DNA from 3 places in the Vibrio sp. SCP2 genome. Region 3 is predicted to be linked to each of the others. Evidence: riboswitches for the same ligand, from Rfam matches in the RefSeq annotation. Region 3 holds a riboswitch; each other region holds the start of a gene.

Region 1 (5,252 bases), on a different contig from region 3:
AAACTGTGCGTAATCGTCATAGCGTTTTAGATCCACCGCAGACGGGCGCAAGGCAAAACGGGTCAAAGTATCATTCCATGCACGTTGGTTAAGTTCATTGTTCAGCGTATCCGGTGCGTACGCGACAAACTCTTTCCAAGAAGCTTGCGGGTGGTTAACGATATAGGTGGTCGCTTGCTCTAATGCTTTGTTGAATGATTTGATGGCTTCAGCATCATGGGTTTTCGCATTAGCGACAAACACTAACTCATCGTAAGCAGGCACGCCGTGCTCTTCTGGGTAGAAAGCCTTCGCCTTGTAACCTTCTAGTTCAAGCTGGTTGGTTTCAAAGTTGCGTAATCCTCCCCAAATCGCATCAACCTTGCCCGATGCCAATGATGAAGAGAGCGCCCAGCCAACATTGATGATGTTCACATCTGAAAACTTCACGCTCTCTTGGCCTAGCATGGTGCCAATGGTGGCTTCTTCGTTGCCCGCAATCGCGATGCCAATATTTTTACCTTTTAGGTCAGCCAGATTGTCGTTTTTACCGTTATCTAACACCATCAAGGTATTAAGCGGCGTTGCAATTAGTGTCGCAGAACGAATCAGTGGTAAACCGGCAGCGACATCAATGGTTAAGCTTGGCTGATATGAAATCGCTAAATCAACTTTGCCCGCAGCGACAAGTTTTGGTGGCGTGCTCGGATCGGCAGGTTCTTGGATCTCCACTTCTATGCCTTGCTGCTTAAAGTAACCACGCTCTTTAGCAATGACGATTGGCCCATGGTTAGGGTTAACAAACCAATCGAGCATTAGAGTGAGCTTCTTCTCTTCTGCAATAGCATTCGCTGACAATAATGAGGTGAGTAGTGCCACTGCACTGATTTTTTTAGTTATTTTCACGAGGTGTCCTTTCTTTATTGATTTTCCCAAGGAATAAATTTTTTAAGTAGTTTGTCTGTAATGAAATAGAGAGAAACGGAAAGCAGAGCGAGGATGAACAATGCGGCGAACATTTCATCAATGATCATGCGTGCATTCGCTTGAAGCATTAGGTAACCAAGACCGGCACTTGAACCGACCCACTCTCCGACCACAGCACCTATCGGTGCTATCACAACGGCGACTCGTATACCTGAGGCCAAAGTTGGCAGCGCAGCAGGCAGTTGTATGTGTCTTAAAAGCTGCCATTTACTTGCTCCCATCGTCTTAGCCAGATCGAGGTACCCTGTCGGGGTATTACGCAAACCGTCATAGCAACAAGTGGTCACAGGAAAAAAGATAATAATGGCTGCCATCACCACTTTGGACGCAATACCGTACCCAAGCCAAAGCATCAGTACAGGCGCGATGGCAAATACAGGGATTGCTTGGCTTGCAATAAGAATCGGTAACAGCCAACGTTTTAATGGTTTAAATAGCAGCATTTGCAGTGCAAAGATAAGCCCCATAGAGAGACCAAGCAGCAAACCCAATATAATTTCTTGCCCAGTAACGAGCGTATGTTTCATCAACACATCAAAACGTGAAATCAATCGCTCGAAGACGTCTAGCGGAGCAGGCAAAATGAAGCTTGGCATATCAAACAAAACCACAACGCTTTGCCATAAGCCCAAAATAACCAACAGGCTAATCGCCATACGCACCATTGGATGCGTCACCTGAGTTTTGATTCTCTTGTTGGGTAGCGTAAGTTCTAGGTTCGTCACCTTACTCATAGTCTTGCTCCAACTGTTCAAGAATATTTCGCTGCAACGCCGCGCACTCGCCATCTATCGCGCGTGGAGGCAGTGAAGCAGGAACGTCTAGGGGGTGCGCATGGGCAGGCGCACCTTGAAGCAAATAGAGCGCATCCGATAAACGTACCGCTTCTTGGGGATCATGGGTAATCAACACAACGGTTTTACCCTTGAGTAACTTGGCAGACAAGGTTTGCAACTTATGGCGCGTGACAGCATCTAGCGCGGAAAAAGGCTCATCCATCAACACAACGGGCTTGTCTTGCATTAGAGTACGCGCAAGAGCAACACGCTGGCGCATTCCCCCAGATAGCTGAGCAGGCATTGTATTGATATGGGCGGCTAACCCTACTTGCTCGAGCAGTTCAATTGCCTTGTCATGCTCGATATTCTGCGCACCAAATTGACGGCTTAACATGACGTTATCAATAACATTTAGCCATGGTAGCAACAGATCTTGCTGTGCCATGTAGGCAATTTTGTCTTGCAAGCCTTGCCCTTGGCTTAGCTTAAGCGTCCCTTGCCACTCCACTTTGTGATCAAGCAAACCAGCAAGATAACGCAGTAAAGTGGTTTTGCCGCAGCCGCTTCGACCCAGCAAACTGGTCCACTTCCCTGCGGGGATGTGCATATCTAAGCCAGTTAGTGTCGGGGTTTGGCTATCAAGGTAACGAAGCTGTGAAGCCTTGAGCTCTATCCCGATCGCTTCAGCGCACATTTGTGTGCCCACAGAAAAAGTGGTGCACTGGGCCATGACCTTGACCCACATCTAACTGATAGGCGTGCGCAATGGCTTGAGAGATATATTGCTTACCAAGATACACGGCTTTATGAAGACGGTTACCTTGAGCAAGATAAGAAGCAATCGCAGAAGAAAGGGTACAACCTGTTCCGTGAGTATTTTTAGTCGCGACACGTTTGGCGCTCAATAACTCACTGCTCTCTTGCTCGATAAGGAGATCATTACTGTTTTGGTCTTTCTCTAAATGCCCACCTTTTAGCAACACCGCTTTCGCCCCAAGTGCGCGTAATGACTCAATCATCGCCCCCATTTGCTCTTCATCTTGAGGGACTTCACCACCAATCAAAGCAGCCCCTTCAGGTAGATTCGGCGTAATTAAATCAGCGAGAGGTAACAATTCTTGTTTGAGCGTAGAGATTGCCGATTGCTCTAATAACAGGTCACCGCTTGTGGCAACCATGACAGGATCAACCACAAGATGCTTAGGTTGATATTGACGTATTTTTGCCGCGACAACCTTGATGATTTCCGCATCCGCCAACATGCCGACTTTAACAGCAACCACATTCAGGTCGGTGAATACCGCATCTAACTGGCTTTCAATATGCGCTAATGGAATCGGGTGAATGGCACTGACACCCTGTGTATTTTGCGAAGTGATAGCAGTGATGACGGAGCATGCGTAACTGCCTGTCGCAGAGATGGCTTTAATATCGGCTTGGATACCTGCACCACCACCGCTGTCAGATCCAGCAATGGTTAATACAATAGGGGTTGTGTCTTGTGAATGTGGCATAGATGCTCCTACTACAAGACGTATAGGAACTCTCGACCACCAAAAGAACGCTCATAAACAGAGTGACTCTCGAATGCGAGTACACTAAACCCGAGATATGGAATTAGTGCGCATAGTTCCCTACGTCAGTGCTAACTGAATCAGGTTCTACGGGTCTCGCTTCGCGATCTCAGCCCTTTCCCTATTGGGTAGGCTCCCCGACTATTTCCGCAGATGATAACAACAAAAGTAGTTTTATTGCATCAATATTTGGTGCGTCGCTGCAAAAAAACAAACAAAACCCCAGCCCGAACATATGGCATTAATTGCTTATTTTTGTAACAGGATAAATTTCTGAACTATAGTAACTTAGCTTACATGGAATTAAGGAGAGAGCTATGAGCCAGGAGGCACTACTATCTCGACTGAACGAATTACCGAGAATCCAAAAAGTACTTCAAGAGCTTCTCGATATGGTCAACAAGAGTGACGTCGACTTTAAACTGTTAGCGAATAAAATAGCGACTGATCAAGTTCTTAGCGCGCGACTACTACGCTTAGCCAATTCCGCTCACTTTGGTGGAAGCAAGAGTGTATCTTCGATAAATGAAGCCTTACTTCGAGTTGGAACAGGCCCAGTCAGGACCCTAGTTGTTGCTTCAGTTCTCTCTAGCGCCTTCCCTAAAATCAAAACATTAGATATGGACAAGTACTGGGAAGAGACGTTCGAAGTCTCGATTATTGCCAGTAAAATTGCCATTGAAACAGGCATGGACAGTAATGACGTATTCACTACTGGAGTATTGCACAACATTGGCGAGTTGATGATCCACACTTTAGTACCGGAAGAAGCACAAACGATTGCCCAGCGAGCAGAGGAAGGAGAAAACGCTATCGCAGTGCAAGAAGAAATCTTAGATATCACAGCGCCAACTCTTGGGGCCAAACTAGCCAGAGCGTGGCGCTTTCCTGATGATATGGTGGATGCCATCGCAAATTTTGCCGAGCCTAGAGATGCCGAGATTTCTCCTAAAATGGCCACCACTCTTCATTTAGCCCGTTCGATTCATCGCGATTGGGATCAGCTGGAGAGCGAGGAAGGTAAAGCTCGCTACCTTGCTGAACATCCAGACTCTCGCCTTTTGCATATCTCAGCAGCCTTCGCACCAACAATCGACAAGTATCGAGGCAATGGTCGTGACCTCGCTTCACAGTTAAACGCGGCGTAAAACAATAGGTGAGCACTAAGCTCACCTTTTTCTATTCAAACTTTCAGTTATCGCATAGACTCAGATGAATAATTTTTTGTTATGAGAATAATGTGATGATCAATCCTGTCTGGCTCAAGACCTTTGTTACTCTGATCGATACAGGTCATTTCACAAAGACCGCTGAGAAGCTGTTTATGACTCAGCCAGGTGTTACCCAGCACATTAAAAAACTTGAGCAGGCTTGCGGTTACCCCTTAATCGAAAGACACAACAAAAGTTTTGATATCACTGAAGCGGGTCGTAATGTCTATCAACATGCGATTCAGCTTGAGCGCCAAGAATCAGAACTGCTTAACTCTTTAAACATGGAAGACCCCTTTTCAGGTAGCGTTTCGCTTTCTTGTTCTGGTTCGCTAGCACTGCTGCTCTACCCACATTTGCTAAATTTACAATGTAAATACTCTCAGCTGATACCAAGACTAGAAGCCGCACCTCATCACAAAATTGTTGCGGATGTCCTAACTGGTGTGACAGATATTGGGATTGTGACACAAATTCCCTCTGATTCTCGCTTTGAATCAGAAATGTTAGGTAAGGAGCCACTGTGTTTACTATTACCGAAAGCGCGTGCAGCCAAAGATTTAAGCCAAGAGAGCTTGAAGGAAATCGGTCTAATCCAACACCCTGATGCGATTCACTACCTTTCAATTTACTTTGCTCAATGCGGGGAGTCTGAACTGGAGAAAATGAATATCGATGATATTCCGGTCACAGGCTACATCAATCAGTTAAGCCAAATCCTG
Region 2 (5,252 bases), on a different contig from region 3:
ACAGTACTTAATGTACTTCTTCACACCCATAGGGAAGCGAATGTAGTTACCTTCGTTGATCGAGTAGATACTACCATCTTCTGGAATCATCATATTTTCATGTGATAGACAGAAGGTGCCTAATGAAGGATCGTAAGTGAAGCCGTTAACACCATTACCTGTTGTGTATACCAGCATGGTTGAAGAGCCGTAAATGACATAACCAGCGGCAACTTGCTTGTGACCAGGCTGAAGAAAATCTTCTTCTGTTGGCGGCGTACCGATTGGTGATACACGGCGATAGATGGAGAAAATAGTACCCACAGAAACGTTAACGTCGATGTTAGAAGAACCATCCAATGGATCCATTAACACTACGTATTTTGCGTTTTTGTTGAGTTCTTTATTAAACGCTACCGCCTCGTCTTCTTCTTCACTGGCAACACCACATACTTGATCTCGGGCTTCAAGAGCGGCCTTAAACTTGTCGTTCGCGTAGACATCGAGCTTTTGCTGATCTTCACCTTGAACGTTTGCAGTACCAACGGCACCAGTAATATCACCTAGACCGGCCGCGTTAATTTCGCGGTTAACAATTTTTGCAGCAAGGCGAATTGAAGAGAGTAGGGATGATAGATCACCGCTAGCGTGGGGGAAGTCCGCTTGCTTTTCAACAATGAACTCGCCAAGGGTGCGCATTCCAGACATGGTTTTTCCTTTAAAAGTCGCTCATAGATAGGGGGGGGGGGATGTCTCGTTCTCTAACGGAGCTTTTATGACTACCCGAGATAAGTGTAAAAGTTAGATCTTTTTATTGGTAATGAACTAACTGTCTTAGATCTCAAATTTTTTAGTAAACTTTCAACAGTTTTCACAGCGATGAGAGATCAGAGAGTGAACAAAGCGTAATCAGTGAGTCAATTCTCTGTCTAAAGTAGTTCGCTTTTTGCCGTATTGTCGCCATAATGAGGGCAATATTTTCCGCTTAGAACAAGGCTTTTCTATGCATATTCATATACTGGGGATCTGTGGCACTTTTATGGGTGGTGCAGCTGTATTAGCACGTCAGTTGGGGCATAAAGTCACGGGATGTGATGCCAATGTCTATCCGCCCATGAGTACTCTACTCGAATCTCAAGGTATTGAAATTATAGAAGGCTTTGACCCGTCGCAACTCGACCCTGCGCCAGACTTAGTGGTGATTGGTAATGCGATGAGCCGTGGCAATCCATGTGTCGAATATGTACTGAATAATAACCTGCGTTACACCTCTGGCCCGCAGTGGTTACAAGAGTTCTTACTTCATGACCGTTGGGTATTAGCGGTGTCTGGTACTCATGGAAAAACCACCACTTCCAGTATGTTGGCGTGGATCTTAGAAGACTGTGGCTACAAGCCGGGCTTCTTAGTCGGTGGTGTATTAGGTAACTTCGGTATCTCAGCCCGTCTTGGTGAAAGCATGTTCTTTGTCGTTGAAGCTGACGAATATGACAGTGCTTTTTTCGATAAGCGTTCTAAGTTTGTCCACTACCACCCTCGCACCTTGGTCATGAACAACCTGGAGTTCGATCATGCTGACATCTTTGACGATCTTGAAGCGATAAAACGTCAGTTCCATCATCTTGTTCGCACAGTTCCGGGTAATGGGCGCATTTTTGCACCGAAACAAGATAGCGCACTACATGATGTACTTGAGCGCGGCTGTTGGAGCGAATCCGAGTTTAGTGGTGAGCAAGGTGACTGGCAGGCGGAGAAAATAAACATTGATGGCTCGCAGTTCAAAGTACTGTTCCAAGGCGAGCAAGTGGGTATTGTAAGTTGGAATCTAGTTGGTGATCACAATGTAGATAACGCTTTGATGGCGATAGCTGCAGCGCGCCATGTTGGCGTCACCCCAGACTTAGCCTGTGAATCTTTAGCCAAATTTATCAATACCAAACGCCGCTTGGAGCTCAAAGGTGAGGTCAATGGCATCACGGTTTACGACGACTTTGCCCATCATCCGACCGCGATTGAACTGACGCTCGGTGGATTACGTAACAAGGTCGGCGATAGCAAAATTATCGCGGTACTCGAACCACGCAGCGCTACGATGAAGCGAGGTGTGCACAAGGATACGTTGGCCGCGTCGTTACAAAAAGCCGATCAAGTGTTCTTATATCAACCCGATTCGATTGATTGGTCGGTGGAAGAGATCGCCGCTCAATGTGCCCAACCTGCGCAAACCTCCAATAATGTCGATGAACTTGTGGAGCAAATTGTTGCTAGTGCTAGCTCAGGTGATCAGATTTTGGTGATGAGCAATGGCGGGTTCGAAGGTATTCATAACAAGCTTCTGGCAAAGCTAGCTCAATAGTGTAGTTTTTAAATATGACTAAGCAACAAAAAGCCATCACCTTAGCCTTTACTGGTGCCTCTGGCGCTCCTTATGGTTTACGCCTATTAGAGTGCCTTCTGGCTGCTGATTATCAAGTTTATCTGCTTATTTCGTCTGCGGCGAGAGTGGTGCTAGCAACTGAACATGACCTTAAACTGCCTGCCAATCCTGATTCGGCTAAGCAAACTTTGGTCGAGCACCTTAATTGTGACCCAGACAAGCTGGTTGTATGCGGTAAAGACGATTGGTTCTCTCCTGTGGCGTCTGGCTCTGCAGCGCCGAAACAAATGGTCGTCTGTCCATGCTCTGCAGGCAGTGTTGCGGCGATTGCCCACGGTATGTCGGATAACCTGATTGAACGTGCTGCAGACGTGGTGATGAAAGAGCGTGGTCAGCTACTGTTGGTGGTTCGTGAAACCCCATTTTCTACTCTGCATCTAGAGAATATGCACAAGTTGTCACAAATGGGAGTAACCATCATGCCTGCTGCGCCAGGTTTTTATCATCAACCTAAATCGATAGAGGATCTGGTTGATTTTATGGTCGCGCGTATTCTTGACCATTTAGGAATAGAGCAAGGATTGGTTCCTCGCTGGGGCTACGATCCCCGTCCTATTTGAAGCCGCAGCGTTGTTGACTGCTCAAATTCACCCAAATCAAATAGAACACCTATGTTCATTGGGATGAATTTGCTTGTCGCCTAGCTGCAACTCCAACTATTTAGGGGATAGATATTGCAGTTTATTAATATTACAATTCGACCGTTACTCATCGGGGAGCTATTGACCTAACTTATGTTAGCGTCAGCTGAGATCGAGCTATCGCTTGGGACCCGTGTACCTGAACCAGATAATGCTGGCGTAGGAATTGAGTTTGGATTTGAACTCCGCTTCTCAAGCCTGTGCCGCTCAGACAAGGAGAGAGCGAGCAGTGAAAAACACTCTAAGCACCATTTCAATTAGTACCCTAGCGTTAGCAACGCTGGCGATATTCTCAGCGACAGCCGCAGAAAACAGTTTAACCGTTTATACCTACGACTCTTTTGCCGCCGATTGGGGCCCAGGTCCTGTTGTAGAAAAAGCGTTTGAAGCGCATTGTGGTTGTGATGTTAATTTCGTCGCGCTAGACGATGGTGTCTCTATCCTTAACCGTCTGCGATTAGAAGGCGATAACAGCAAAGCGGATATCATTTTAGGCTTAGACAACAACCTAATGGCGGAAGCGAAAAAGACAGGTTTGTTGGCTGAACATAGCGTAGACACTAGCAAGGTTGCATTGCCAAATGGGTGGGCAGACAAAACGTTCGTCCCTTATGATTTCGGCTACTTCGCGTTTGTTTACAACAAAGAGAAGCTAGCTAACCCACCAAAAAGCTTGAAAGAGTTGGTGGAATCTCGCGATGATCTGAAAGTGATCTATCAAGACCCACGTACTTCAACACCAGGGCAAGGTCTGATGTTGTGGATGAAGTCTGTTTACGGAGATGACGTGACTCAGGCTTGGCAAAATCTAGCTAAGAAAACCGTAACTGTGACTAAAGGTTGGTCTGAAGCGTACTCAATGTTCCTCGAAGGTGAGTCTGATCTGGTACTCTCTTACACGACCTCTCCTGCTTATCATTTGATTGCTGAAAGTGACAACAAGTATGCCGCCGCTGATTTTGCTGAAGGTCATTACACGCAAGTCGAAGTTGCTGCTAAAGTGAAAGCGTCTAAAAATCAAAAGCTAGCCGATGAGTTTATGAACTTTATTCTTAGTGATGAGTTCCAATCAGCAATGCCAACAGGTAACTGGATGTACCCAGTCACAGACGTTGCACTGCCTGAAGGTTTTGAAACCCTAACTCTGCCAAGCAAGGCTCTGACCTTTAGCGCCGACGAAGTGGCCGAAAATCGTAAATCTTGGATTCGCGAATGGCAAAGTGCGCTGACATTCTAAGAGGCTCTTTTGCGTAATACCCCCAAAATTGGCTTATGGGTCGCGATAATCATCGCGACCTTTGTCGTTTCTGCTCTCGGTGCTTTACTGGTTAACGCGCCATCGCTAGATATCCGTCAGGTGTGGAGTGATCCATACTATCGACATGTCACCAAATTCAGTTTCTATCAGTCTTTTCTTTCTACTTTGCTCAGTGTTGGCCTTGCCATCCCAGTCGCGCATGCGTTGTCTCGCCGTCGATTTAGGGGGAAATCCTTGTTACTCAAACTGTTTGCTACAACACTGGTGTTGCCTGTCTTAGTCGGGGTGTTTGGCCTTCTTGCCATTTATGGCAATAGTGGTTTGATTGCTGATTTGTTCAAAAGCCTAGACAGCAAGTTGCCGTTCTCAATATATGGGCTCAATGGGATTTTGTTGGCGCATGTGTTTTTTAATCTTCCTTATGCGACCCGATTGCTTCTGCAAGCATTAGACTCTATTCCACAAGAGCAGCATAAACTGTGCGCCCATCTTGGCATGGGACACTGGGATAAATTTCGCTGGATTGAGTGGCCGCGTCTACGACAGCAATTACCTCATGTCAGTGGCTTGGTGTTTATGCTCTGCTTTACCAGTTTTGCTACTGTAATGGCACTGGGTGGCGGGCCTAAATCAACTACGATTGAGCTAGCAATCTATCAAGCCATTAAGTTTGATTTTGATCTTCAAGCAGGCGCGCTATTGGCTATTTGGCAAATGATGCTGTGTGGTGTGATGGCGTTGACTATTCAACGTTTAGCGAAACCGATTTCTGTCACCTCTGGCTCGCATACTCAGATTATTTACTTGTCTAAAGACTCGTTTGTTTCTAAGTGTTGGGATTGGGGGTGGATAGCTTTTTCTATGTTGTTGGTGCTACCTCCGCTACTGATGGTGCTGCTCAGTGGCCTTAACAGTCACGCGGTTGATGTTTTCACCG
Region 3 (5,252 bases):
GGTAAAGCCCTAAACTCTGCTTAGTTAAGTTAGCAAAGCTGACACTCTCCCCTTGCGCAGACCACCCAACTTGTATGCCCAGTCGGCTATCTTCTAATACGGGGGTTGGGAAATCATTGAAATGCTCAGCCCACTGAGTCAATGATTTCTCATTCAACACTGTTTCACGTGAAACATTCGTTTGTTGAGTTGTCATTCCTCGTGCGAGTGTTAACGCATCTTCGATAGGAAAATCGAGTACACTCAACACGACTATCCAAGCAAAGTGATACTCAGGCTCAAATACAGAATTGAGTTTAGACTTAATGGAAAGCGCTCTCACTTCATCGTTAATGGGATGACGCCAAACATCGAGCTGAAGAACTTCATCCTTTTTATCAAGAGCCAAACCATCAGCAATGCCAATATAAATGGCATTAGATGATTGCTCTGCACAGGCTTCTACCGACAACCCTGAACGATAATAAAGTGCAAATGTGTATTCTGACTCATAGTCGTACCCATCAATGAGATCGGTAGCGACATGTGTAATTTGTTGGTCGCGAACAAGCTGAACAGACTGAGTTGGGCTCACACCCAACTCAACCTCTTCGATACAAAAGCCCTGCTCTTTCGCCAACAACAAACATTGCTGAACTATGCCTGTTAGCTCAATCAATGATGACGGAATTAGGATTTTGCTCATTAGTCACTAACCTCTGCATGAGCTGCTGGGTGGTATAGCTCAGAACCTGTCTCTCGGAACTCCTGCGATTTTTGACGCATACCTTCAAGTGGATCGTCGAGCATTTTAATCGAGATAGCTTTGTCCGCCGCTACCTGTTCAGTATCCTTCGCGTACTCGCGAACCTCTTGTGAAATCTTCATTGAACAGAACTTAGGTCCACACATTGAGCAGAAGTGTGCAACCTTTCCAGACTCTTGAGGTAGAGTTTCATCGTGGTAAGCTCGTGCGGTGTCAGGGTCTAGCGATAGGTTAAATTGGTCTTCCCAACGGAATTCAAAACGCGCTTTAGAAAGCGCATTATCACGGACTTGAGCACCAGGGTGACCTTTGGCTAAGTCGGCCGCATGTGCTGCGAGCTTATAGGTGATCATACCTACCTTAACGTCTTCTTTATTCGGTAAGCCAAGGTGCTCTTTTGGTGTAACGTAACAAAGCATCGCACAGCCATACCAACCAATCATCGCGGCACCAATACCTGAAGTGATATGATCATAGCCCGGCGCAACATCGGTTGTCAGTGGGCCAAGGGTGTAAAACGGCGCTTCATGACAGTGCTCTAGCTGCTCTTCCATGTTCTCTTTGATCATATGCATCGGAATATGGCCAGGTCCTTCAATAATGACCTGTACGTCATATTCCCAAGCAATCTTGGTTAGTTCACCAAGAGTACGAAGCTCAGCGAATTGCGCTTCGTCGTTCGCATCAGCTACTGAGCCAGGACGTAATCCATCGCCAAGAGAAAGCGCCACGTCATACTTGGCACAGATTTCACATATCTCGCGGAAATGAGTATATAAGAAGCTTTCCTGATGATGCGCTAAACACCATTTAGCGATAATAGAACCACCACGAGAAACAATGCCAGTCACACGTTTTGCCGTCATAGGTACATAGCGAAGCAGTAAACCTGCGTGAATAGTGAAGTAATCGACGCCCTGCTCTGCTTGCTCAATCAGAGTATCGCGCATCACTTCCCAGTTGAGGTTTTCCGCAATGCCGTTAACTTTTTCAAGCGCTTGGTACATTGGCACAGTACCGATCGGCACTGGACTGTTACGTAGAATCCACTCACGAGTTTCGTGAATATTGCGGCCAGTAGACAGGTCCATAACAGTATCGCCACCCCAGCGAGTCGCCCATACTAGCTTCTCAACCTCTTCCTCAATTGAAGATGTCACTGATGAATTACCGATATTAGCGTTTACTTTAACTAAGAAGTTACGCCCAATAATCATTGGTTCAGATTCTGGGTGGTTAATATTGGAAGGGATAATCGCTCGACCTTCTGCGACTTCTTTACGAACAAATTCTGCAGTAATGTCTTTGGGTAAGTTGGCCCCAAAGCTTTGACCAGGGTGCTGTTGATTCAACACCTCATCGCGATATTGAGCGCGCCCCATGTTTTCACGTAAGGCGATGTATTCCATCTCAGGGGTAACAAGACCCTTGCGCGCATAGTGAAGCTGGGTGACACACTGACCATCTTTAGCACGTCTAATTCGTGGCAAATTGCCATAACGTAGCTCATCAAGCGTCTCGTCTTCTAAACGCTCCTTGGTGTATACCGAGCTAACATCGTCGAGTAATTCAGTATCGGCACGTTCTTCAATCCACCCTTCTCTTAGCTTTGGTAGACCGCTGTAAAGGTCAATTGTGTGTTCTGGGTCAGTGTATACACCAGAAGTATCGTAAACACGTACAGGCTCATTAGGTTCGAAAATAGGCGCTTCTTTTGTGCCTCCAATAAGACTATCCGCGAGTGAGATTTCTCGCATAGGCACACGAATATCTGGGCGTGAACCCTCTACATAGACTTTGCTTGAATTTGGGTACGGCTGTACCGAAAGTGTATCAATGAACTGTTTTGCTTCCAGTCTCGCTTGTTTGCGACTCGACATAGCATTTTTCCTTGCTTTGTTATTCTTAGATAAAAAGTAATGGGATAAAAATGCTTGGCGGAAAGATGCGACAAGAGGAATCGAATTATGACCTTATTAGTGTGCACTAATGGTATATAACAACATTCGACTATTTGATAGGTAACCAGACAGAACTCTGGTGTAGATATCTTCTCTTGTTCCCTTCGCAGATTTTAATCTGATCAGGTTCAACGGATCCCGAATTAACGGTCTCAGCCTTATGGCACTCCGACAAGTAATTGCAGTATATAAAAACGGCTTGGGTAAACCAAGCCGTGATGAACAATAATTAGCTAAATTTTAACCAACATTAGCTCTTGATGAGTATTTGAAAACCAATCCATGCAGCAGAAATACTTAAAAAGACATTCAACAACACATTCAAACCCATCTTAAAAAAAGCGCCTTGCTGCATTAGAAGCACATTATCCATAGAGAACGTAGAGAAGGTGGTGAGTGCCCCAAGAAAACCCAACCCGATAATTTGGCGCCATGGTTCGGTAGCAAGCATCTCATTTTCGAAAGCCGCAATAAGCAAGCCCATAATGAAAGAACCGACCACGTTAACAGTTAGCGTACCGTATGGAAAACCACGCCCAAGAAGCACAACACAAAGCTCTGAAACAAGATAACGAGAGCATGCTCCAAATGCACCACCGAGTGCGATAAAACCCAATATTGAAAACTGACCCATAATTCCTCCAATTTACTGGGTGTATTGTAGCCAAAATACACGCTCGCGGAAGATCATAAATTAAGATTTAGCCATTGCTAACTGCAAACATTTGAAAAGTTACAGGAGTCACTTTACTTCAATATACCCCATTAATCCGGTTTTCATATGCTCGATCACATGACAGTGATACATCCAGCGCCCTGGATTATCCGCCACGAACGCTGCGATAGCCGTACCGTTTTTGCCTAGTAAAACAGTGTCTGTGTGGAAAGGCTGTTCGACCTTTTTACCATTGAGCTCCAAAACTGTGAATGTATGACCATGGATATGAATTGGATGATGATACTGAGTGACGTTCTTGAGAGAGAAAATATAAGTTTTACCCAGTTGTAACGAAGCGAGTGGAGCGGGGATATTATCTTTCGACATCCCTTCCCAAGCCCGTTTGTTGGTTAACCAAAACTTAGGAACCGACTTACCATCTTTTCCAACCGGTGAAATTGCCCCTTCCCATTCAAATACAAAATCAATTTTCTCCGCATTGACCAAATCAAGATCAGGCACAGGATTAAGAGGAAGTTGAGGGCTCGGCCTATGATCGGAAAGATCAGACCTGATCGCTTCAAACTCACACAGAGGAAACGGAAATCTACCCTTCATATATCGGACATAAACGGACTCTCCTTGCTTCGGAGCGATTAAGGCAAGGTCAACCCTCATACCCGGGCCAATTTTATGTTGAGAGAGCTTATAGGGAGCTTTAATCGGGTTACCATCGATGGCTATCACCCATGCTTCGGCCCCTTCAATAGCAATTGGATAGGTAATCGTATTGTCGACGTTGGCGATACGCAGCCGGGTAGTGGCATTTTCCTTTAATTGATACTTAGGCTCATGTACACCATTGACGCTACTCCACTCTCCGGGGGTTCCCATTCTCGCGCTAAGACGAGGAATCATTAATTCTTTCCACGCCCCCTGCTTATCGAGGTGCCAGTGCTTAAGCATCAACTCATGTTCTTCATCAAACTCTACTGGAATCGCTTCTTCGACGATGATCAGCCCTACCAACCCCATACCGAGTTGTTTGACGCTATTCATATGCGGGTGATACCAGAAGGTACCCGCATCAGGTGGGGTAAAACGATACTCGAACGTTTCACCCGGCATGATTGGCGCTTGGCTTAAGAATGGTACACCGTCCATTTCTATTGGAATTCTTAACCCATGCCAGTGAATTGTGGTTGGCTCTGAAAGCTTATTGGTAAATCTGATCGTGACTTCTTGTCCTTGACGACAACGAATCGTTGGGGCTGGAATCTCACCGTTAAATCCAAGTACATTCGTTGTATAACCAGGTACTAGTTCAGCCGTTGCTGGCTCTGCGGTGAGCTCATAAACGAACTCACCCTTATCACTCTTAGCACGAGTTAGAGTACATGCAGGCAAAACGCTTAATGCTGAAACAGCTAATCCTGTTTTAATAAAGTGGCGACGAGAAATATCCATAAACTAACGACTATTGAGTAAACAAGTTACCAAATGTAACAGATAGTAAGAACAATTCTCAACAAGGAAGCGAGTTTGAGAGCTAGGGGTGAAGTACTCGCCTTTAGAAAAACAAAAAGGCCCTAGCATTTCTGCTAGAGCCTTGAATATGGCAGGGGTGGAGAGATTCGAACTCCCAACACGCGGATTTGGAATCCGCTGCTCTGCCAATTGGAGCTACACCCCTAAATTTTTCCACAATCAGATTCGAACTGGAGATACTTACCTGTAGAATCTTTCAAATTGTAGATTCGAAAAAACCTCGCCATAGCGAGGTTTCGAAATAAGTGGCGGAGCGGACGGGACTCGAACCCGCGACCCCCGGCGTGACAGGCCGGTATTCTAACCAACTGAACTACCGCTCCGCACTGGTTAGACTTAA

What was found. Region 3 has a riboswitch for thiamine pyrophosphate ahead of thiC (phosphomethylpyrimidine synthase ThiC). Riboswitches for the same ligand answer to the same signal wherever they lie in the genome.
Region 1: another riboswitch for thiamine pyrophosphate. It lies ahead of thiD (bifunctional hydroxymethylpyrimidine kinase/phosphomethylpyrimidine kinase); the one in region 3 lies ahead of thiC (phosphomethylpyrimidine synthase ThiC).
Region 2: another riboswitch for thiamine pyrophosphate. It lies ahead of thiB (thiamine ABC transporter substrate binding subunit); the one in region 3 lies ahead of thiC (phosphomethylpyrimidine synthase ThiC).

The regions. Positions count from the first base shown of each region.
Region 1 covers NZ_JCAFVV010000001.1:1,034,007-1,039,258, reverse strand. The annotation lists gene AC5O63_RS05005 (ABC transporter substrate-binding protein) at 1-885, opposite strand, end outside; gene AC5O63_RS05000 (ABC transporter permease) at 900-1,700, opposite strand; gene AC5O63_RS04995 (ABC transporter ATP-binding protein) at 1,693-2,439, opposite strand; gene thiD (bifunctional hydroxymethylpyrimidine kinase/phosphomethylpyrimidine kinase) at 2,429-3,259, opposite strand; TPP riboswitch at 3,360-3,469, opposite strand; gene AC5O63_RS04985 (HDOD domain-containing protein) at 3,637-4,467, shown strand; gene AC5O63_RS04980 (LysR family transcriptional regulator) at 4,563-5,252, shown strand, end outside.
Region 2 covers NZ_JCAFVV010000009.1:33,623-38,874, forward strand. The annotation lists gene fbp (class 1 fructose-bisphosphatase) at 1-687, opposite strand, end outside; gene mpl (UDP-N-acetylmuramate:L-alanyl-gamma-D-glutamyl-meso-diaminopimelate ligase) at 983-2,335, shown strand; gene AC5O63_RS18865 (flavin prenyltransferase UbiX) at 2,350-2,976, shown strand; TPP riboswitch at 3,119-3,240, shown strand; gene thiB (thiamine ABC transporter substrate binding subunit) at 3,308-4,294, shown strand; gene thiP (thiamine/thiamine pyrophosphate ABC transporter permease ThiP) at 4,304-5,252, shown strand, end outside.
Region 3 covers NZ_JCAFVV010000011.1:8-5,259, reverse strand. The annotation lists gene AC5O63_RS19895 (thiamine phosphate synthase) at 1-685, opposite strand, end outside; gene thiC (phosphomethylpyrimidine synthase ThiC) at 685-2,625, opposite strand; TPP riboswitch at 2,789-2,887, opposite strand; gene crcB (fluoride efflux transporter CrcB) at 2,957-3,340, opposite strand; gene AC5O63_RS19880 (multicopper oxidase domain-containing protein) at 3,449-4,831, opposite strand; tRNA gene AC5O63_RS19875 (tRNA-Trp) at 4,981-5,057, opposite strand; tRNA gene AC5O63_RS19870 (tRNA-Asp) at 5,159-5,235, opposite strand.